Regions from separate parts of the Dyella sp. SG562 genome, predicted to be linked through region 1. Evidence: riboswitches for the same ligand, from Rfam matches in the RefSeq annotation. Region 1 holds a riboswitch; each other region holds the start of a gene.
The links. A riboswitch is a leader RNA that binds a small molecule or an ion and turns the genes downstream of it on or off. The one in region 1 is predicted to bind cobalamin.

Region 1 (7,343 bases):
GGACGACAAGGTGTTGAATGAAACGGGCGCCCTGTTCGATGCCGGCTTGCCGGTCGCCGTCTTCATTCCCGAGGAAACCTCCGCCGATGCGCGCGGCAAGGTCGCCACGCTGTTCGGTGCGGCATCCGAAGCGGGTCTGGCCGTCTATGCCAGGAAAGCGGGCGGCGGCGTACGCGTGTTCTCCACCGACGTCGACCGGAGCCTGGCCTATGCTGATACGGCCGAGCGGGTGCGGCATTTCCAGCAGGCCGTGGCGGACCATCTCGCGGCCATCGAACGGGGGGGCAAGCAGCCCGAGCCGGATTTCCGGCAGATCAGGCAAGCCCCCGGCAACGGCAGCAATCCCGATCATCTGCCGATCGTCGAGTTCACCGACACCACGTTCGGCAGCGGCGGGCAGTCGCTGACGCGCGAAATCACCGTGATCCGCGACTCCACGGCCAGCAAGGATCAATTCAATGTGATCATGAAGACGTCGGGGCTGATCAAGGGCGGTGCAGACGTCGCTCCCCAATGCCGCCCCGTCGCCTGTATCGGATACACGCAGTACTACCTTGTCGACGCCATGCTCGATTACGGCCGGAACGCCCAGCCCACCGTGGCGCGCACTCTTCCGGAAACCACCAGCCTGACCGATCTCACTTACAACCACACCGAATCGGAGACCACCAGTTTCGGGTTCAACCTCGGTGCGGATGCGGAGAAGGCCCTGGCGGGCAATCCGGCGGCGGCGATCAAGCCGAGCTTCGGTTTCAATTTCGGCAAGAGCTACACCAAGTCCACATCGATCACCTTCACCGTCAAGGATTACTCCACGGCGGTGGAATCCAGGCACGAGGAGCCCAACTACTACCCGTGCAACGGCTGCGCTCGCCCGCCCGGCGTGCGCAATACCTGGAAGTATCAGATCTCGCAGGAAATACTGAACCGCTTCCGGGACGACCGCACGATGACGCCGGCCATGCGGCAATTTGCGCCGCAGTCCTACAGCTCATGGACCTTCAAGGTGTCGGGCGGCAAGCATCCGATCAAGCTCGCCGCGAGCTCTTCCGTGGTGCAGCGGAATGGCCTTGGCCGATCCTCCGGCCCGGTCGTCAGGGTAAAAACCAGTGCCGTGACCATCGACCTCGATTCGCCTTACCTGCACCGCGAACCGGTCGTCATCCTGCAATCCAAGGAAAACGCCGGCCGCTGCCTGATCAACGACGGCCGCGGCGCCGCGACCCTCGGCACCTGCAGCAGGGACGTCACCCGCCGCGCCGGACAGTGGTACCTGGACAGCTTCGACCGCTATGTCAGCCGCCTGGACGGACGCTGCCTTGCTGTCAACGAGCGCAACGCCCGCCAGGTGGAAGTAGTGGCGTGCAACGACCGCAGCGCGCAGAAGTGGTACTGGGCCGCCGACCGCATCAACTCCAAGCTCAACGGCGGCGACAGCGGATGGCGCCTGTTCGTCGACGGCAATGCGGTGAAGGCGCGCATCGACCCGAAGCGGCAGCAGGTCATTCCCAATAACCCCAACCAGGTGCTGCTCAATCCCTGGTCGACCTATCCGAAGGCGCCGGTCGCCGGCGCCACCATTCCCACCCTGGGCACACCGCAGCCGCAGGTGCCCGAAGCCTGGGTGCGGACCTTCAGGGACATTCCCTCGACCGAACGCTGGGAGCCGGTCGCGCTGCGCCAGTACAAGGAGGGCTGAGCCTTCACCCGGAGCAGCCCCGCGAGGGCTGCTCCACCTCCCCTCACGATCTTCCGCTTGACGGAACCCCGTCCCTGCCCCTAATTTCCCCGCCGCTGGTGGTTTTCATCCTTTCATCGCGATGAAAGGATGCAATTAAAAGGGAAGCCGGTGCGGCCTTACGGCCTATTCCGGCGCTGCCCCGCAGCGGTGTGTGGAAACGACCCTCGTCAACAGCACTGGCCAGTGGACCGGCCGGGAAGCGGCGAGCATTAGGCGAGGCGCCCGCGCCTCTCGTCCACGAGCCCGAAGACCTGCCCCGGCCGGAAGGCGATGAGCTTTCTGTCTGACCTGGAGCTTCCGCGGGGAAGCGGCTGGGGCTGCGCGCCATGCTCACGCCATGGCCGTCCGCTCCTGCGCGACCCTGCGCCAGCCCGGTTCGCCCGCGGGGGCGAAGGTCGCGCGCATGTCCGCGGAAGCTTCGCTGCCATGCGCTTCCTTCGTTCCTCGTTCACCACGAATCGAGGAAATGCAGCATGAGCACCGTTACCAATCTCGGCTTCCCGCGCATGGGTGCGCGGCGCGAGCTCAAGCAAGCCCTGGAAGCCTACTGGCGCGACGAAGCACTGCGCCCGCAGCTGCTGGACACCGCCCGCCAGCTGCGCGAACGCCACTGGCAACTGCAGCGCGAGGCCGGCGCGCACGTCGTGCCGTGCAACGACTTCTCGCTGTACGACCACGTGCTCGACACGGCCTTCCTGCTCGACGCCATCCCCGAACGCTACCGCGCCCTGGCCGACGCCGACCCGCTGGCCGGCTACTTCGCCATGGCGCGTGGCACGCAGCGCGCGGGCCTCGACCTGCACGCGCTGGAAATGACCAAGTGGTTCGACACCAACTACCACTACATCGTCCCCGAACTGCATGCCGCGCAAACCTTCCGCCTGCGCGACGACAAGCCGGTGGCGCAGTTCCTCGAAGCGAAGGCGCTGGGCCATGCGGCGCGTCCGGTGCTGCTCGGTCCGGTGAGCTTCCTGCTGCTGTCCAAGACCGCGGACGGCAGCGACCGCCTCGCCCTGCTCGAACGCCTGCTGCCCGCCTACGCCGAACTGCTGGGCAGGCTGCGCGAAGCCGGCGCCGAATGGGTGCAGATCGACGAACCCTGCCTGGTGCTTGATCTCGACGAAGACGATGCCGCGGCCTATCGCCAGGCCTATGCCGCGCTCGCTGCCGCCGCGCGGCCGAAGCTGCTGCTGGCTACTTACTTCGGCGCCCTCGGCGACAACCTGCGCCTCGCGCAGGAACTGCCGGTCGACGGCCTGCACGTCGACCTGGTGCGTGCGCCGGCCCAGCTCGATGCCGTGCTGGAGACGCTGCCCGCCGAACGCGTGCTGTCGCTGGGCGTGGTCGACGGCCGCAACGTGTGGCGCGCGGACCTGGACCGCGCCATGGCCGTGACGCGCGCGGCGATCGAACGCGTGGGCAAGCAGCGCGTGTGGCTGGCGCCGTCCTGTTCGCTGCTGCATGTGCCGGTGGACGCCACGCTGGAGAAGTCGCTGCCGTCCGACGTACACGCCTGGCTGGCCTTCGCGCGGCAGAAGCTGGAGGAACTGCGCACCGTGGCGGACATGTGCAAGGGCGTGGTCACCGCCTACCCCGCGCTGGAACGGGCGCGCGAGCTGATCGCCGCACGCCGGGCCTCGCCCAGGGTGCACCGCCTGCAGGTGGCGCAGCGCCTGGCCAACCTGGATGCCGCGGACGCGCACCGCCGCTCCACCTACGCCTTCCGCCGCGCGAAACAGCAGCAGCGCTTCGACCTGCCGCTGTTCCCCACCACCACGATCGGCTCCTTCCCGCAGACTCACGAAGTGCGCGAGGCGCGTGCCCGCCACAAGTCCGGCCAGCTTTCCACCGCGGACTACGACGCGCTGATCGCCGCGCAGACCGCCGCTTGCGTGCGCTTCCAGGAGGAAATCGGCATCGACGTGCTGGTGCACGGCGAGTTCGAGCGCAACGACATGGTCGAATACTTCGGCGAGCAGCTCGACGGCTTCGTCTTCACCAGGCATGGCTGGGTGCAAAGCTATGGCTCGCGCTGCGTCAAGCCGCCGATCATCTACGGCGACGTGCAGCGGCCGCAGCCGATGACTGTGCGCTGGTCCACCTATGCGCAGTCGCTCACCAGGCGGCCGATGAAGGGCATGCTCACCGGCCCCGTCACCGTGCTGCAGTGGTCCTTCGTGCGCGACGACCAGCCGCGCGCCACCACCTGCCGCCAGCTGGCGCTGGCCCTGCGCGACGAAGTGCTGGACCTGGAGGCGGCCGGCATCCGCATCATCCAGATCGACGAACCGGCCCTGCGCGAAGGCCTGCCGCTGCGCCGCGCGGACTGGACCGGCTACCTGGCCTGGGCGGTGGAGAGCTTCCGCCTGGCCGCCGCCGGCGTCGCCGACGACACGCAGATCCACACGCACATGTGCTACTCGGAGTTCAACGACATCATCGAGGCGGTGGCCGCGATGGATGCCGACGTGATCTCGATCGAGACCTCGCGCTCGCGCATGGAACTGCTCGATGCCTTCGTGCGCTTCCGTTATCCGAACGAGATCGGGCCCGGCGTGTACGACATCCATTCGCCGCGCGTACCGGACGTGGCGGAGATGGTCGGGCTACTGGAGAAGGCCAGTGAAGTGCTGAGTCCGGAGCAGTTGTGGGTGAATCCGGATTGCGGCTTGAAGACGCGCGGGTGGGATGAGACGCGCAGGGCGCTGGTGGCTTTGGTCGAGGCGGCGCGGGTGATGCGCGAGCGGGTTACCGCGGCGGTGTGACGTTCCGCTTTGCTCCCTCTCCCCTCCGGGGAGAGGGCTGGGGTGAGGGGCCGGGCGGAGCGGTGCGCTGAGGGTCGAGAAAGCCAAAAGCTTTTCTATTCTTCGTAGAAGCGCTACCGCAAGCACCCGCCCCTCATCTGCCTACCGGCATCTTCTCCCCGGAGGGGAGAAGAGTTCCGTATCGCGACGCTCCCTTTCAATTGCCCTCGCTTCGCCCCGATCCGCACACAGCATGGCCGCCGCCAGATCGCGCCCTCGGTTTATCGTCCCGCACTTGCACACAAGGATCGAAGGAACCCCGATGCAAACCACTTCCAAAGGCTGGGGCAGCGGCCTCCTCGGCGTCGTGATCTTCAGCGGATCGCTGCCGGCCACACGCATCGCCGTGATGGGCTTCTCGCCCTGGTTCCTCACCTCCGCACGCGCCGTCATCGCCGCCGCGCTCGGCCTGCTCCTGCTCCGCGCGCTGCGCGAGAAGCGCCCTTCCCGCGGCGACCTCGTCTCGCTCTCCATCGTCGCCATCGGCGTCGTACTCGGCTTCCCATTGCTCACCGCACTGGCCTTGCAGCACATCACCTCCGCGCAATCGATCATGTTCATCGGCCTGCTGCCGCTGTCCACTGCCGTCTTCGGCGTACTGCGCGGCGCCGAGCGGCCGCAGCCTGCGTTCTGGCTGTTCTCGGGACTGGGCAGCCTCGCCGTCGCCGCGTTCGCCCTGCTGCAAGGCGGCGCCATCGCCATCGAAGGCGCCCTGCTGATGGTGGGCGCGATCCTGCTGTGCGGCCTGGGCTATGCGGAAGGCGCCGCGCTGTCGCGCCGGCTCGGCGGCTGGCAGGTGATTTCCTGGGCCCTGGCCCTGGCGATGCCGGTGATGGCCGCCATCGCGGCGGCGACCCGGCCGGACAGCTGGGCGGGTATCGCTGCGCCAGCGTGGATCGGCCTGGCCTACGTGTCGGTCTTCAGCATGCTGGTCGGCTTCGTGTTCTGGTACCGCGGCCTGGCGCTGGGTGGCATCGCAGGCGTCGGCCAGCTGCAGCTGCTGCAGCCGTTCTTCGGCCTGGCCCTGGCCGGCCTGCTGCTGCACGAACCGGTGGCATGGACGATGGTGCTGGTCACCGTGCTGGTGGTGCTCTGCGTCGCGGGCGCCAAGCGTTTCGCCTGAGCCGTCCCGCCACCGTCGAAATTAATTCACATAGAGTGCCGGCAGCGCGCAGTCCCCTGAAGCCGCTCTCGCCGATCAGCCGCGATCCGCGTCGCCGGCCATCTGCCGGAAGTGTTCGTTCGCGCGCGCCGTCATGCGCGGAAGCTCGGCTGCGAGGAATTCGATAAACGACCGGACGGCGGGCACCATGCCGCGCCGCGACGGGAACACGGCATGCAACTGGTGCGCGGCGATGCGATGGCCGGGCAGCAGCTGAATCAGCCGTCCATCCGCGATCGCTTCGCCGCAAAGATTGAACGGCAGCTGCGCCACGCCGATGCCGGCCATGGCCGCCTGCTGCAGCAGATGGACGTCGTCAGTCACCAGCGCCGGCGCATACTCGATCTCGATCGTGGCGCCGTCCGGCGCCGCCATGCGCCAGCGCGGACGCTCCGCTCCCGCGCCTCCCGGCCCCACTCCGGCCACGCCCTGCAGCGCGGCGGCGGAAGCAAAGGGGCCTCGCTCGCGCACGAAGGACGGACTGGCCGCGAGGACCTGTTCGCTCAGGCCGAACGTGCGCACGACCAGGCTGGAATCGTCCATCGCCGTACGGATGCGCAGCGCGACGTCGTAGCCTTCGCCGATCACATCGACCCGCCGATTGGTCAGGTCCAGTTCCAGGCGCACGTCCGGATGGGCGCGAAGAAATTCGCCGAGGACCGGCGCAAGAAAAAGATGCGCCACGCCGACGGGACAGCTGACGCGCAAGCGACCCGACGGCTTCTCGCCCGCCCGCTCGGCCACTTCCATGGCGGCGCGCGCGGCTTGCGTCACCGCTTCGCATTGGGCATGGAACGCCGCGCCCACCTCGGTCACCCGGACGGCACGGGTCGAGCGCTGCAGCAGCCTGACTCCCAGGCGGCGTTCCAGCTCCGCCACGCGGCGGCTCAGGCTCGACTTGGGCATGCCCAGCGCTCTTGCCGCACCGGAGAAGCCGCCATGCGTGACGACGGCGGCAAACAGGACCAGGTCATTCAGATCTTCCACCACGTGCTCCATGACGGTTGCGCCAGGGCGTTCCACCCGTGGAACGAAGCTTACCGATTTGCCCTACTAATGGAGCACGGCGCCGGCCATTAGCTTTACGCCACACCTGAGCCGGAGAACGCCATGCAAGTACTTCATCTCGATTCGAGCATCCTGGGCGACGCATCCGCTTCGCGCACTCTCAGCGCCGCGCTGGTCGCTGCGATCCAGCGCCGGCATCCCTTGGCCCGCGTGGTCTACAGGGACCTGGTGGAGGAGCGCATCCCGCATCTGGATGGCGCCACGGCGGCGGGATTCCGTCCCTCCGCCATCGACCGCTTCGATGCCGCCACGCTCGCCGAGCACGCGCGCTCGGAAACACTGGTGAGCGAATTCGTCGCCAGCGAGCTGATCGTCATCGGCGCGCCGATGTACAACTTTTCAGTGGCTACCCAGCTGAAAGCGTGGATCGATCGCGTGACACAGCCGGGCCGCACGTTCAAGTACACGGAGCATGGGCCCGTGGGACTCGCCGGCGGCAAGACGGTCCTGGTCGCCTCCACGCGCGGCGGCATGTATTCCGAAGGCCCCGCGGCCGCCATGGATTTCCAGGAGGCATACCTGCAGGCCATGTTCGGTTTCATGGGCATCGGCGACGTGCGCATCGTGC
Region 2 (7,343 bases), on a different contig from region 1:
TACATCGAGAAGGACGCCGCGCTGGAGCGCCGCTTCCAGAAGGTGTTCGTGGGCGAGCCCAGCGTGGAAGACACCATCGCGATTTTGCGCGGCCTCAAGGAACGCTATTCGGTGCACCACGGCGTGGAGATCACCGATCCGGCCATCGTCGCCGCCGCCACGCTGTCCAACCGCTATATCACCGACCGCCAGCTGCCGGATAAGGCGATCGACCTGATGGACGAGGCGGCCAGCCGCATCCGCATGGAGATCGATTCCAAGCCGGAGGAACTGGACCGCCTGGAGCGCCGCCTGATCCAGCTGAAGATCCAGCGCGAAATGCTGCGCAAGGAAACCGACGAGGCGTCCAGGAAGCGCCTGGCCGACCTGGAAAGCGATATCGAAAAACTCGAGCGCGAGTTCTCCGACCTCGACGAAGTGTGGAAGTCGGAGAAGGCGCTGCTGCAGGGCGCGACCAAGATCAAGGAACAGATCGAGCAGGCCCGCGTGCAGCTGGAAGCCGCGCAGCGCCGCCAGGACTACGCCAAGATGAGCGAGCTGCAGTACGGCCGCCTGCCGGAACTGGAAAAGCAGCTCGCCGCCGCGCAGGCCGCCGAGAAGCACGAGTTCAAGCTGGTGCAGGACCGCGTCACCGACGAGGAGATCGCCGAGGTCGTATCGCGCTGGACCGGCATCCCGGTCAGCAAGATGCTGGAAGGCGAGCGCGAGAAGCTGCTGCATATGGAAGAGGCGCTGCACAAGCGCGTGGTCGGCCAGGACGAAGCGGTGCGCGCGGTGTCCGACGCGATCCGCCGCGCGCGTGCCGGCCTGTCCGATCCGAACCGCCCGTATGGCTCCTTTCTGTTCCTGGGCCCTACCGGCGTGGGCAAGACCGAGCTGTGCAAGGCGCTGGCCGAATTCCTGTTCGATACGCAGGACGCGATGGTGCGCATCGACATGAGCGAGTTCATGGAGAAGCACTCGGTAAGCCGCCTGATCGGCGCGCCCCCCGGCTATGTCGGCTACGAGGAAGGCGGCTATCTCACCGAGGCGGTGCGCCGCCGTCCGTACAGCGTGATCCTGCTGGACGAGGTGGAGAAGGCCCATCCGGACGTGTTCAACATCCTGCTGCAGGTGCTCGACGATGGCCGCCTCACCGACGGCCAGGGCCGCACGGTGGATTTCCGCAATACCGTGATCGTGATGACCTCCAACCTGGGCTCGCAGCTGATCCAGGAGCAGGCCGGCGATTCCGAAGCGGACTACCTGCAGATGAAGGCCTCGGTGCTGGGCGTGGTGCAGGCGCACTTCCGTCCGGAGTTCATCAACCGCCTGGACGAGCTGGTGGTGTTCCGCCCGCTGGAGAAGAAGCAGATCCGCAAGATCGCCCTGATCCAGCTGATCCACCTGGAAAAGCGCCTGGCCGAACGCCAGCTGCGCCTGGAGATCGGCGAGAAGGCTCTGGACCTGCTGGGCAATGTGGGCTTCGATCCGGTGTATGGCGCGCGGCCGCTGAAGCGGGCGATCCAGCAGCAGCTGGAGAATCCGCTGGCGAAGGAGATTCTCGAAGGCCGGTACGCGCCGGGCGATGTCATCGGGGTGGATGCGGAAGGCGGGCAGTTGGTGTTTCGCAAGCATTAAAAGAAAAGGCGCCGAGGAGGCGCCTTTTTTTGTCCGTTCCGCAAGGCGTAGGTTGGGGTGAGCCGCAGGCGAACCCCAACGTTGCGATGCGCATCAAGGGTGAACGTTGGGGTTCGCCTGCGGCTCACCCCAACCTACGCCGTCTGGTTTGTCAGCGCGGCTCGCTCTGGCTTGGCAAGCCATTCTCCATATGCCCCGCCAACCGCCGCCAATAACCCGCCAGCTCAGCAACCGTCACGCTCAAGTCGTACCAGTTGGCATGGCCACCCAGTGCCCAACTGTCATTCACCGTAGCCCCGGCGGCGACCGAATAAATCCGCACATCGCCCTCCACATAAGCATTGCTGACCGTCACGGTGCATGCCGCGCCGCCGTTATTGGTTACGGCCAGCCGCAGGCGATTGCCTGCGGCGTCGTAGCTCGCCGCCACTTCCGGCGCCGCACCCATCCCGGTCGCCACGCTGCCGCGATACTGCCGCAGAAAACCATTCGGCCCATGCGCCTCCAGGTCGTACACGCCCTGGGTGTAACGCGCCGCGCTCCAGTAATCCGACAGCTGCTTGCCCGCCTCCACCGTGTAGCGCCATGGCCCGTCGCTGCGGTTCGCCGCATACACCTGGAACACCGCGCCGGCCGCACCGTCGTTATGGAAGTCGATCCAGTAGCGCCCCGCCGCCGCATCCACCCGGCCATCCGCACGCAGCGTGTAAGGCAGCGCGCGCGCCGGCCGCGTACCCGCTTCCTGCGCCGGCATCGCCTGTGTGGAGGGAATACTCGGCGCCGGCAGGTTCTTGCACTGCTGGTCCGCCGCGGCGGTGTAGCCGGTGGTGGAGGGCAAGCCGGGCCAGCCGCTGTTGCTGCCGCTGAAATCGAAGGCGCTGAGCAGGTCGCCGCACACCGCGCGGCGCCAGGCGCTGATATTCGGCTCCATCACGCCGAAACGCTGCTCCAGGAAACGCAGCACCGAGGTGTGGTCGAACACCTGCGAACACACCCAGCCGCCGCGCGTCCACGGCGACACCACGATCAGCGGCACGCGGAAGCCCAGGCCGATCGGCTGGCCATTGCTGATCTCGCCCGTCACGCTCACCGTGGACAAGCCGTCGTTGGACGAAGCTGGCGGCGTCGGCGGCGGCACGTGGTCGAAGAAGCCGCCGTTCTCGTCGTAGTTGAGGATGAAGGCGGTCTTGGCCCACACCGCCGGATGGGCGGCGAGCGCGGCGAGCAGGCGCGCGCTCAGGTCCTCGCCGTAGGCCGGCTTGAAGCTGGCGTGTTCGGACAGGTAATCGGCGGCCACGATCCACGACACCTGCGGCAGCGTGTCGTTGGCCACGTCCTGGGCGAACGCGGCGACCATGTCCGCCTGCGTCGCCATGCCCTTGTCATGCAGCGGCGTGCCCGGCTTGGCCTGCTTGAAGTTCTTGAACCAGGCCAGCGCGTTGTCGTCGAAGTTGTTGCTCTCCTGGTAGACCTTCCAGCTCACGCCGGCCTTTTCCAGGCGCTCGGCATAGGTGGTCCAGGTAAAGCCCGCGCTCGGCTCGGTGTTGTCCAGCACCGCCGCCTGGCCCACCGACAGGCCGTTGCTGCCGGTCATCGCATGCAGGCGGTTGGGGTTGGTCTGGGTGAGGGTGGCGGCGAAGTAGTGGTCGCAGATGGTGAAAGCGTCGGCCAGCGCGTAATAGAACGGCAGGTCGGCGCGCTCGAAATGGCCCATGCCGAGGCCGGCCGCGCGTGCGGTGTTCCAGGCGTCGAACTTGCCCTTGTTGAAGATCGCCGTGTCCACCGGGTAGTTCATCGCCGGCGCATTGGCGCAGATCGCGCTGGTGGTCGCGGTGTTCATGCGGAACGGCAGCAGATAGCCGTCCGTATTTCCCGTGTAGGGCTGCTGCCACACGCTGCGCGCGCCGCCGGGCAGCGGCGCCGGCACGCGGTCGCCGAAGCCGCGCACGCCGCGCAGGCTGCCGTAGTAGTGATCGAAGGAGCGGTTTTCCTGCATGAAGATCACCACGTGCTTGACGTCGGTGAGGTTGCCGGTGCCGGTCGGGGAGGGGGCGGCCAGGGCCTGGCGCAGGGTTTCGGGGAGCAGGGAGGCTGCGGCGAGGCCGCCGGCGGAGGCGGCGGTCATCTGCAGGAATCGGCGTCGCTTGGGGTCGATTTCGCTCATGGGGGCGCTCGGGTGCTGCCTGATTGCGGGCTGTGCCTAGCTAATCGCAGTGGTGTTGCAGTGCCTTGCCAGCTGTGCGTCAGTGGGGAGACACGTGGTGCAGTCCCTGTGAAAGGGGGAGGCTGGGCGCCCTTCTGCTCGTCATTCCGGCGTAGGCCGGAATCCAGTGGCGGTATCGCCTGGTTGTCGCGTTGACGCTTGGTTGTCTCGCCTTTGGCGAGTGTTTCGCCCCGCTGCCGCGGGGCGAGTTACTTCTTCTTTGCGTGCCCAAAGAAGAAGTAACCAAGAAGAAAGGGCACCCTGCTTGGCGCCCTCAGCAGCAAAGCTGCTGAGGGTCCGTGAGGGCTGGCCGGGCTTTTTGACAGGGCATCCATGCCCTGATCAAAAAGGCGAGGACTCCTGTCCTCGCCCCCTGCGGGGCCTGATCGTCCAGCCCTCACCGCCGGCGCCAAGGGGACCCGGTAGATCAAGAGCAGAAGCGCACCAGCGGAACGCCGCGGCTGCGCCGCGAGCTCTTCGCTCGATTTTCGCCCCACCCGTCATCCCCCTCTCCCCGCCGGGGAGAGGGTCGGGGTGAGGGGCCGGGGCTCGCCATGACACCTCCTACTCGTCATGACGAGCACCCCCTTGTCGTACTGCTAAGATGCCCGGGCCTGAGGTGACCGCTGGCCTGGCCGGTGGTTGAAACGGGAATCCGGTGCGCCGTATTGACGGCTATTCCGGAGCTGCCCCCGCAACGGTAGGCGAGACACGATCGGCGGAAGCCACTGTGCTGCGAAGCATGGGAAGGCGCCGGTCGGGGAGGCATCAGCCTTCGCTCGCGAGCCCGGAGACCGGCCTCGAGGTGAACCGGACATGCGGTGGGCGTGCTCCTGGCGAGCGCGCCCTCGTCGTGCGTCCGTCCGGAGCTCCTTCCGCCTGTCCTGCAACCGAAGCGATTCCGCGCGGGCAGGCGCGGTCCAGGAGCCACCAGTGTCATTGCATGTTCCGTCCTTGCGCCGGTCCGCGTTTGCGGCCGCGTTTTCCCTTGTCTTGCTTTCCACCGCCGCGCAGGCCGACGAGCCTTCGCAGGACCTCAAGGGCGTGGTGGTCACCGCCACCCGCACCGAGCAGAGCGAATCGGCCACGCTCGCCGCCGTCACCGTGATCGACCGCGCCGAGATCGAGCGCCTGCAGCCGCAATCCGTGGCGGACCTGCTGCAAGGCACACCGGGCCTGTCGATGGCCAACAACGGCGGCCCGGGCAAAGCCACCTCGCTGTTCCTGCGCGGCACCGAGGCCGACCACGTGCTGGTGCTGGTGGATGGCGTGAAGATCGGCTCAGCCACGCTGGGCCAGCCTTCGATCCAGAACATCCCGGTGGAGCAGATCGAGCGCATCGAGATCGTGCGCGGTCCGTTCTCCAGCCTCTACGGTTCGGAAGCGCTGGGCGGCGTGATCCAGATCTTTACCCGACGCCCCAGCGGCGCCTTCGAGCCGAACCTGGAGCTGGGCTACGGCAGTAACGACAGCTTCCGCGGCGCCGCCGGCCTGGCCGGCAAGGTGGGCGAGGGCTGGTATGCGGTGCAGGCCACGCACGAGGACACCGACGGCATCAACGCCTGCCGCGGCAAGCCGTCGCCGCGCGGCGCGGGCTGCTTCGTCAACGAACCGGACCGCGACGGCTTCCGCGACAGCTCCGTCTCGCTCAAGGGCGGCTATCGCTTCAGCGACGCCTGGGACGCCGACGCGCAGTGGCTGCGCAGCTGGGGCTACAACGCCTACGACGGCTCCACCAGCAACCAGTCCGACGTGGTGCAGCAGGTCTACGGTGCACGCGTGCACTGGCGGCCTAGCCGCGATTTCACGCTCACCGCGAGCGCCGGCCAGAGCGCCGACCTCGGCGACAACTACCTCAACGGCCGCTACACCAGCACCTTCGATACGCACCGCGATCTCGGCTCGCTGCAGGGCGACCTCAATCTCGGCGGCGGCCTGTGGAGCCTGGGCTACGACTGGCAGCGCGACCGCGTCGACAGCAACACCAGCTATGCGCGCGACCAGCGCCTCAACCGCGGCCTGTTCGCGCAGTGGCAGCAGGCGTTCGGCGCGCAGTCGCTGCAGGCCAGCCTGCGCCACGACGACAACCAGCAGTTCGGCGGCAAGACCACCGGCAGCCTGCTGTGGGGCTGGGACTTCACGCCGGGCATGCGCCTCACCGCCAGCGCCGGTTCCGCCTACAAGGCGCCGACCTTCAACGAGCTGTACTACCCCGGCTACGGCAACACCGCGCTGCGGCCGGAAAGCTCGCGCAGCTACGAGCTGGGCCTGCGCGGCACGCCGGGCTGGGGCCTGTGGTCGCTCAATGCCTTCGAAACCCGCATCCGCGACCTGATCGCCTACGACGCCTCGCGCGGCGTGCCGGGCAATGTCGACCGCGCGCGCATCCGCGGCGCCGAAGCGGTGGCGTCCACCACGCTGGCCGGCTGGACCTTGCGCGGCACCGCCACCTGGCTGGATCCGCGCAACCGCAGCGACACCTACCGCGACAAGCTGCTGCCGCGCCGTGCCCCGCGCAGCGCGCGCGTGGATGCGGACCGCGGCTTCGGCGACTTCAGCATCGGCGCCAGCGTGTACGCGGCGGGCAAGCGCTACGACGACCTGGCGAACGGCTATCGCCTGGGCGGCTATGCGCTCACCGACCTGCGCCTGGCCTATGCGCTGGACCGCGACTGGAAAGTGCAGCTGAGCGTGCGCAACGCCTTCGACAAGCACTACGAGACCGCGGCCTATTACAACCAGCCCGGCCGCACCGCGATGCTCAGCGTGAGCTACCGGCCCGCGCAGTGAATCCCTTCCGCCCCGAGGACCGCACCATGTCCACCGCCATGCCACGCTTCTCCGTACCGCTCGCCATCGTGTTCGCCGCGGTGATGATCGCCACGCGCTTCCATCACTTCGGCACCGCGCTGCATCTGCCCGATGCCTCGATGGCGCTGTTCTTCCTGGGCGGCCTGTGGCTGCGGCGGCACCTGGCCTTCGCCGCGTTCATGGCGCTGGCGGTGGTGCTGGACTGGGTGTCGGTGTCGTATGCCGGCGTCAGCGATTTCTGCGTGACGCCGGCCTACTCGTTCCTGCTGCCCGCGTATGCGGTGCTGTGGTACGCGGGGCGGCTGTGGTCAGCGCGGATGGCGCCGGCGCCGCTGGCGCTGGCCGGTGCGTTCGGCGTGGCGCTGGTGGCGGCTTCGGTCTCGTTCGCCATTTCCAACGGCGCGTTCTACTGGCTGGGCGGGCGCTATGCGAATCCGCACCTGGGCGAGTACGTTGCCCGCTTGTGGCAGTGGGGCCCGCTGTTCGTGCGCACCACGCTGACCTATGTGATCGTGGCGCTGGCGGCGTACTGGGCGCTGGCGCGCGTGAACTCCACCCGCCAGGCAGGAACCCGGGCATGAGCGACGAAGAACTGCGCCACCGCGAGCGCATGCAGCGCAAGAAGGAGCTGGTCGACCGCAAGATCGCCCGCGCCACCATCGACCGCGGCGTGCTGGTGGTGAACACCGGCAACGGCAAGGGCAAGAGC
Region 3 (7,343 bases), on a different contig from region 1:
CGGAGTCATGCACTGATACGCTTGCAACACCTTGTATGGAAAGCAATTTGGAAAAATCGCCCGGCAAGAAAAAAAGTGAATAAATACTTAACGTACACCGACGCGACCGGATCGTAGGAATTTCACCCCCCCTGCCAGCAGGGAATCGCGGCCGTGTGCGCAAAAAAAGGCCGCCGTTCCCGGCGGCCAATTCGGGGAGATACGCGCCCGGCGAAGCCAGGCGCGCTTTCCTCTGTCGTTGTTATAGCGAGAAGTCGTACCGGGCTTCGAACTGCACGTAGCGCGGCACCTGGAAGCTGATCGGACGGTTGTAGACCGGGTCGGGCACGCCGACGTCGGTTTCGCCCAGATCCTGGCGGCTCAGCACCTTCTGGCTGTTGAGCACGTTGAACACATTCGCTTCCAGCGTCAGGTTGTCGCCAGCCCAGTGCGGCTTGTACTGCGCGCTCAGATCCAGCTGATAAGCCCACGGCGTGCGGCCGCGCGAGCCACGCGGAGCGATCTTGCCGTCGCAGTAGAAGTACGCCTCGCCGTACTGGATCGGATCGCCCGGGGCCACGCCGATGCAGTTCTTCGGACGGCCCGAGTAGATCGACACGTTGGCGCCGAACATCCATTCCGGCGTGGCCTGGTACCAGCCATAGGCTTTCAGCTGGTGGCGGCGGTCGTTCGGCAGGTTGCCGTTGGCGCCGAGCATCAGCTCGGGCGCATCCCAGTCCTGCGTCACCGACGGATCGGCCTGGCCGATGTCGGACTTCAGCAGGCCTTCGGAGTTGCCGAAGCTGTGCGACAGCACGTACTCGACCTTGCCGTACCACTTGTCGCTGAACTGGTGCTCCAGGTACATGTCCAGCGCGAGGTACTTGCGCTTCAGGTCCGGGAAGCCGAGGTCGGCCTTGGTGAGCTTGAACTCCTGGAAGTTGCCGTTGCCGGTCACGTCGACCAGGAAGTTGTTGCCCTTGCCCGGGTTGAACAGGTAGCAGCCGTTGAGCACGGCGTTGCTCATGTCGATGTTGTTGCGCGCCGCGTACTTCTCGAACGGACGCGTATCGCACATGTCGTCGATGATGTTCTTCAGGTTGCGATAGATCGCCTTCGCACCGAACGTCCAGTTCGAACCCAGCTGCTTGTCGAAGCCCAGGATGTACTCGTCCTGGTAGTAGGCGCCCAGGCCCTTCGCCGCCACCGTGCGCGGATCGGGCGTGGTGCCGTCGGCGGCGTTGAGGTAGTACACGCGGCCATAGGGCTGGAAGTTGATCGGGCGGCCCTGCGCATCGACGCCGGTGAAGGTGCCGTACTGGCTGCTGTAGGTCGAAGCCGAGGCGCCGCGGATGGCCACGTTGGCCGGCACGGCCAGGTGGTAGCGGCCGGCATTGGCGTAGACCTTCAGGCTGGAGTCGCCGAACACGTCCCAGCTGATGCCCAGGCGAGGCGCGAGCTGGTGGCGCTGCTTGGCGTAGGACTCGCCGCTGCCGTTGAAGTTGTTGAACTGCTCGTTACGCAGGCCGATGTAGGCCAGCCAGCGATCGTTGATCTGCCAGTGGTCTTCGATGTACTGCGCTTCCTGTTCCACGCGCACGTTGGCGGCGGCCTTGAACACGCGGTAGTCGACGTAGTTCAGCGTGCCGGTCGGGAAATGGATGTCCGGACGGCCGGCGATGTTGCCGCTCGCCGGAGCCAGCGTGTAGATGTAGCGCTGGTTCGACTCGTACGACGTGCCCGAATAAGACTCCAGCGTCTGGTTGTCCACACCCACGCGCAGGTCGTGGCTGCCGAGGCGGTACTCGATGTCCAGACGCCAGCCGTGCGTCTTGTCCTCAGCGCCCGGGGCGAGCAGGTTGCCGATCAGGTAGCACGCCGGCGGACGCACGAGCGCGCCGCTGGCATTGCGGTACTGGCCGCTGACGATTGGGCACGAACCGCCGCTGGCCGAGGTCGGCGTCTGCGTGTGCACCGACTTGCTCTTGCCGTACAGCGCGTTGACCGTGAGGTTGTCGGTGATGTAGCCGGTGTACTTGCCGATGTAGAAGTCACCGCCCGGGGTCGGGTTGGCGCCGCCGGAATAGTTCTTCAGATCGACCGTGCCGCGCTTGGCGCCTTCGGCGAGCGTCGGGGTGTAGCTGTAGCCGTAGACCTGGTCCTGCTCGGTCGTCTTGTCCGAGAAGGCGGTCAGTTCGAGGATGTGGCTGTCGGTGATGTTCCAGTCGATCTTGCCCAACCAGCGCGGCGACTTCACGTCGTAATACGCCACCTGTTGCGCGGTGGCCGAGGCGATGGTCTTGCCTTCCTGCTTGGTGAAATCACCGGTCAAATAGATGAACAGCTTGTCCTTGATCAGCGGACCGCTGATGTACGCACCGTATTCCGTGACCCACGACTTGTTGTCGTTGCGGTACTGGAACAGCGTGTTGTCGGACGGCTGGATGATGTTGCGCGGATCGGAGCGGAGGAACTTCGGAATCCACAGCGCCATCACGCCGGCCTTCCATTCGTTGGTACCGCGCTTGGTGATCAGGTTGACCACGCCGCCGGTGGAACGGCCGTACTCGGCGCCGTAACCGCCGGTGAACACCTGCTGCTGGTCGATCGCATCGAACGGCAGCTGCGCCAGACCCAGGTTGGTCAGCGCGTTGGTCACCGAAAAGCCGTTGATGTAGTACTGGTTCTCGGCCGCCGAAGCGCCGCCGAACGAAGCCACGTTGCCGTAGCGCGAGTCGCCCAGCACGGTGCCGGGCGCCAGCAGGGCGGCCGCGGTCACGTTGCGGGCCACCGGCACCTTGGACAGCTGCTCGGCGGTCAGCACGGTGCGGGAGTCGACCGACGACACGTCGATCGCCGGCAGCGCGCTGGCCACCACCTGCACGCCTTCGAGGTTCTTCGCCTCGCCGGCCGCGACCGCAGCCGCGGTGAAGCTCACTTCGGTACCGGTGCCGACCGCCGCGAGCACATCGTTGCGGGTATCGACGGTGGCGCCATCCTTGACCAGGGTGACCTTGTAGCGGCCGACCGGCAGCGAGGACGCGCGGTAGCGGCCGGACTGGTCGACGCTGATGTCGCGCGCAAGGCCGGTGTCGATGTTTTCGATATGGACGGTGTTGCCGCGGGTAGCGTCAACGCGGCCGAAGATCACGCCTGATGCGTTCGACTGCGCCTGCACCACTCCGGCAAGGCTCATTCCCAACGCAACGACGAGTGCGGTCTGACGCCAACGCGGCGCGCGACCAGCGTGCTGGTACTTGATCATCTGTGTTCTCCCCATGATGGCCTGAAGGCCGACAGGCGCAAGGCGCCGAAATCGCCTAGCGCAAGAATGCGTGTGGGGCATTCGTAAGCCCCGGATCGCAGCGAGAGAACTTCCCCAAGCCTCGTCGCGCCGCACGCAAGTTCCCGCGGTAAGCGGTCCGAACATAATTGCGAAAATCGCTGGGCGTCAACAAAATATTTACGCTTACGCGAAGCTTACGAAGCTCACTGAAACAATGACTTAGGCAAACAAATGAAATATTACCCGGAGCTTGCGTAAAACCTTCGCGAAACTTGCTTCCGGACAATATTTGGTGGCCAAACCGTCAAGAAATGACAGAAATGTCGGCCATGGGAAACGATGATGATCGCAGGAACAGGCGCCCCCCCCCATCGGGTCATTCCGCCCCGCGTTGTCAGCCACCCGGCCTCCCCGTTAAAGTTGCGTTCGTTCGGGTGTCCCAAAGCCACGCTGCCAAGGGATGAAACGGGAAGCCGGTGCGCCTTGAGGGCAAGGCCGGCGCTGCCCCCGCAACGGTAAGCGAGCAGTTCTTGCCTCCAGCGACATGCCACTGCGCTCCCACGAGCGCGGGAAGGCCGCGGGAGGATCGCGCGGCAAAGCGCACTCGCAAGCCCGGAGACCGGCCCGAATATCTTTCCTGGTGGCTCGCGGAGGGCGCAGCCGGACCACGTGCCGGTGCCGTTCGCCTGCCGTCGTTTGCGCCTCCTCCGTCATGCCGCCAGCTCGTCATCGATGGGCCGTGCGCGAGGCGCGGCCGAGGAAAACGCTCCATGAAGAAGACTCTGCTGGCCACCGCCCTGCTGTCCTGCGTCGCCGCGGCCCATGCCGCCGACCAGAACGACGCCGGGCAGCTCCCCACCGTGGTGGTGACCGCCACCCGCACGGCCACGCCGATCGACGAGACGCTGGCGCCGGTCACCGTGCTGACCCGCGCCGACATCGAACGCCTGCAGCCGCAGTCGGTGCAGGACCTGCTGTCCGGCCTGCCGGGCGTGGCCTTCGGCAATGCCGGCGGCCTGGGCCAGCAGACCTCGCTGTTCATGCGCGGCACCAATTCCTCGCACACGCTGGTGCTGGTCGACGGCGTGCGCATCGGCACGGTGGGCGCGGGCATTCCGGCCTTCGAGCAGCTGCCGGTGGAACAGATCGAGCGCATCGAGATCGTGCGCGGCCCGCGTTCCAGCCTGTATGGCTCGGATGCGATCGGCGGCGTGATCCAGATCTTCACCCACCACGGCCAGCCCGATCAGGCGCTGACGCCGTCGGTAACCGTAGGCGTGGGCAGCCATCGCCTGGCCGACGGCCAGTTCGGCCTGTCGGGCGGTTCGCGCAACGCCTGGTTCAACGCCAGCGTGGGCGGCCAGTACACGCGCGGCATCAATGCCTGCCGCGCCGCGGCGGCCGGCGTGGGCGGCTGCTTCACCAACGAGCCGGACGACGACGGCTACCGCACCTACAACGGCGCGCTCAGCGGCGGCTATCGCTGGGACGGCGGCACCGAACTGACCGCCAGCGTGCTCAAGAGCAAGGGCGACATCGAATACGACGGCGACTTCCAGAACTACACGCGCCGCTCGCAGCAGGTGGCCGGCGCGAACCTGCGCTTCGCCGTGCTCGACGCCTGGAAGATGAGCCTGAGCGCCGGCCAGAACATCGACCGCGCCGACAACTATCTCAACCGCGCGGACCTCGGCGCCGATATGGCGCCCGCCGGCCATCTGTATTCGCGCCGCAACCAGGCCAGCTGGCAGAACGACGTGACGCTCGCGCCGGGCCAGCTGCTCAGCGCCGGCGTGGACTACCAGCAGGAACACGTGCAGAGCGACACCGACTACCTGCGCAGCAAGCGCGACAACACCGGCGTGTTCGCGCTGTACCAGGGCCAGTTCGGTCCGCACGAGATCCAGCTGTCGGCACGCCACGACCACAACCAGCAGTTCGGCAACCACGACACCGGCTCGGCCGCTTACGGCTACGGCTTCGAGAACGGCCTGAAGTTCACCGCCTCGTACGGCACGGCGTTCCACGCACCGACCTTCAACGACCTGTACTTCCCGCCGTTCTTCGGTTTCGCCACCGCCAATCCCGACCTGAAGCCGGAGAAGTCGCGCACGGCGGAGATCGGCCTGTCGGCGCGTCCGGGCGTGTGGAACTGGGCGGTGAACGCCTACCAGACCAAGGTGGACGACCTGATCGGCTACGACGCCTTCTTCGTGCCGGTCAACATCAGCAAGGCGCGCATCCGCGGCATCGAAGGCCAGGCCGGCGCCGACGTCGACGGCTGGCACCTGCGCGGCTATCTCACCTTCCAGAAGCCGGAGAACCGCGGCGAGGACGATCCCAACCGCGGCAACCTGCTGGCGCGCCGTCCGGAACGCATCGCCCGCCTCGACCTGGACCGCGATCTCGGCGGCGCCTTCAGCATCGGCGGCACGGTGAATGCCGAGGGCTACCGCTACGACGACGCGGCCAACCTGCAGCGCCTGGGCGGCTACGCCACGGTGGACCTGCGCGCGAGCTGGCATTTCCAGCCGGGCTGGACCCTGCAGGGCCGCGTCGCCAACGTGTTCGACCACCGCTACGAGACCGTGCGCTTCTACAACCAGCTGGGCCGCACCGCCTACCTGACGCTGCGCTACAGCCCGGCGCACTGAGATCCGGGCGCAGGTTGGGGTGAGCCGCAGGCGAACCCCAACGTGGCACCGTCATAGGCCGCGACGTTGGGGTTCGCCGATGGCTCACCCCAACCTACGACCTATATGCGCCACGCACTTCAGGCACATCCCAAGCATGTGCCCCCCGACATAAAGTCCCCCCTGCGGAGCGCCGCAGGAGGCGCCGCCCGGGGACTACGTGAACATCTTCGCTCCAATGATCCGCCGCCCGGTGGGCACTTCGCTGCTCGCGCTGGGCCTGGCGCTGGCCGGCATCTGGACCTACCTCCTGATCGGCGTGGCCGCGCTGCCGGCGCTGGAATTTCCCGGCATGTCGGTCTATGCGGAAGTGCCCGGCGCCAGCGCGCAGACCATGGCGTCCACCGTGGCCGCGCCGCTGGAGCGGCATCTGGGGCGGATTCCCGGCATCAAGGAGATGAGTTCGGAGAGCAACGACGGCTCCAGCTCGGTGATCCTGCTGTTCGAGCCGGGCAAGTCCACCGACAAGCTGGCGCGCGACGTGCAGGCGGCGATCAATGCCGCCCAGGTGGACCTGCCCTCGAGCATGACCATCCCGCCGCGCTACTTCAAATTCAACAACTCGCAGATGCCGGTGCTGCTGCTGTCGATGACCTCGAGCACGCAGAGCCCCGACAAGCTGTTCGACATGGCCGACACGCTGATCAAGCCGGTGCTGTCGCAGGTGCCGGGCGTGGCGCAGGTGCGCATCATGGGCGGACGGCCCAAGGCGGTGCGCGTCGAGCTCAACAATGCGCAGCTGGCGGCCATGGGCCTGTCCGGCAACGACGTGCGCAATGCGCTGCGCGCGGCCAACGTCACCTCGCCGCAGGGCATCCTGAGCGACGGCACCACGCAGATGACGGTGACCGCCACCGATTCCCTGCACAATCCCGAAGAATTCGGCCAGCTGCTGATCTCGGTGAAGAACGGCACGCCGGTGCGGCTGTCGGACGTGGCCAAGGTCTACAGCGGCCAGCAGGACGAATACCAGGCGGCCTGGTTCAACGGGCAGCGCTCGGTGACCATCCGCGTGAGCAAGCGCCCGGAAGCCAATGCCGTGGCCACCGCCGACGCGGTCCGCGCCAAGCTGCCGGAAATGCGCTCGTGGCTGCCGGCGGACCTCAAGATCACGCCGATCTTCGATCTCACCCAGACCACCCGCTCGGCCCTGCACGAGGTGGAGATCGCCCTGCTGCTGAGCATCCTGCTGGTGGCGCTGGTGATGCTGGTGTTCCTGCGCCGGCTGCGCCCGACCCTGATCGCCACCTTGAGCGTGCCGCTGTCGCTGGCCGGTGCCTTCATCGTGATGTGGTCGCTGGGCTACACGCTCAACACCTTGTCGCTGGTGGCGCTGGTGCTGTGCATCGGCTTCGTGGTGGACGACGCCATCGTGGTGATCGAGA

Region 2: it holds a riboswitch for cobalamin, as region 1 does, so the genes downstream of both, btuB (TonB-dependent vitamin B12 receptor) here and metE (5-methyltetrahydropteroyltriglutamate--homocysteine S-methyltransferase) in region 1, are expected to answer to the same signal.
Region 3: it holds a riboswitch for cobalamin, as region 1 does, so the genes downstream of both, btuB (TonB-dependent vitamin B12 receptor) here and metE (5-methyltetrahydropteroyltriglutamate--homocysteine S-methyltransferase) in region 1, are expected to answer to the same signal.

What each region holds. Positions count from the first base shown of each region.
Region 1 covers NZ_JAAOYS010000006.1:231,513-238,855, forward strand. The annotation lists gene FHW84_RS13390 (hypothetical protein) at 1-1,699, shown strand, start outside; cobalamin riboswitch at 1,782-2,015, shown strand; gene metE (5-methyltetrahydropteroyltriglutamate--homocysteine S-methyltransferase) at 2,215-4,506, shown strand; gene FHW84_RS13400 (DMT family transporter) at 4,808-5,668, shown strand; gene FHW84_RS13405 (LysR family transcriptional regulator) at 5,744-6,706, opposite strand; gene FHW84_RS13410 (FMN-dependent NADH-azoreductase) at 6,818-7,343, shown strand, end outside.
Region 2 covers NZ_JAAOYS010000001.1:398,615-405,957, reverse strand. The annotation lists gene clpB (ATP-dependent chaperone ClpB) at 1-1,620, shown strand, start outside; gene FHW84_RS01795 (phospholipase C, phosphocholine-specific) at 1,772-3,784, opposite strand; cobalamin riboswitch at 4,424-4,641, shown strand; gene btuB (TonB-dependent vitamin B12 receptor) at 4,763-6,613, shown strand; gene FHW84_RS01785 (hypothetical protein) at 6,640-7,215, shown strand; gene cobO (cob(I)yrinic acid a,c-diamide adenosyltransferase) at 7,212-7,343, shown strand, end outside.
Region 3 covers NZ_JAAOYS010000002.1:234,625-241,967, reverse strand. The annotation lists gene FHW84_RS04525 (TonB-dependent receptor) at 242-3,175, opposite strand; cobalamin riboswitch at 3,681-3,908, shown strand; gene btuB (TonB-dependent vitamin B12 receptor) at 4,036-5,919, shown strand; gene FHW84_RS04515 (efflux RND transporter permease subunit) at 6,119-7,343, shown strand, end outside.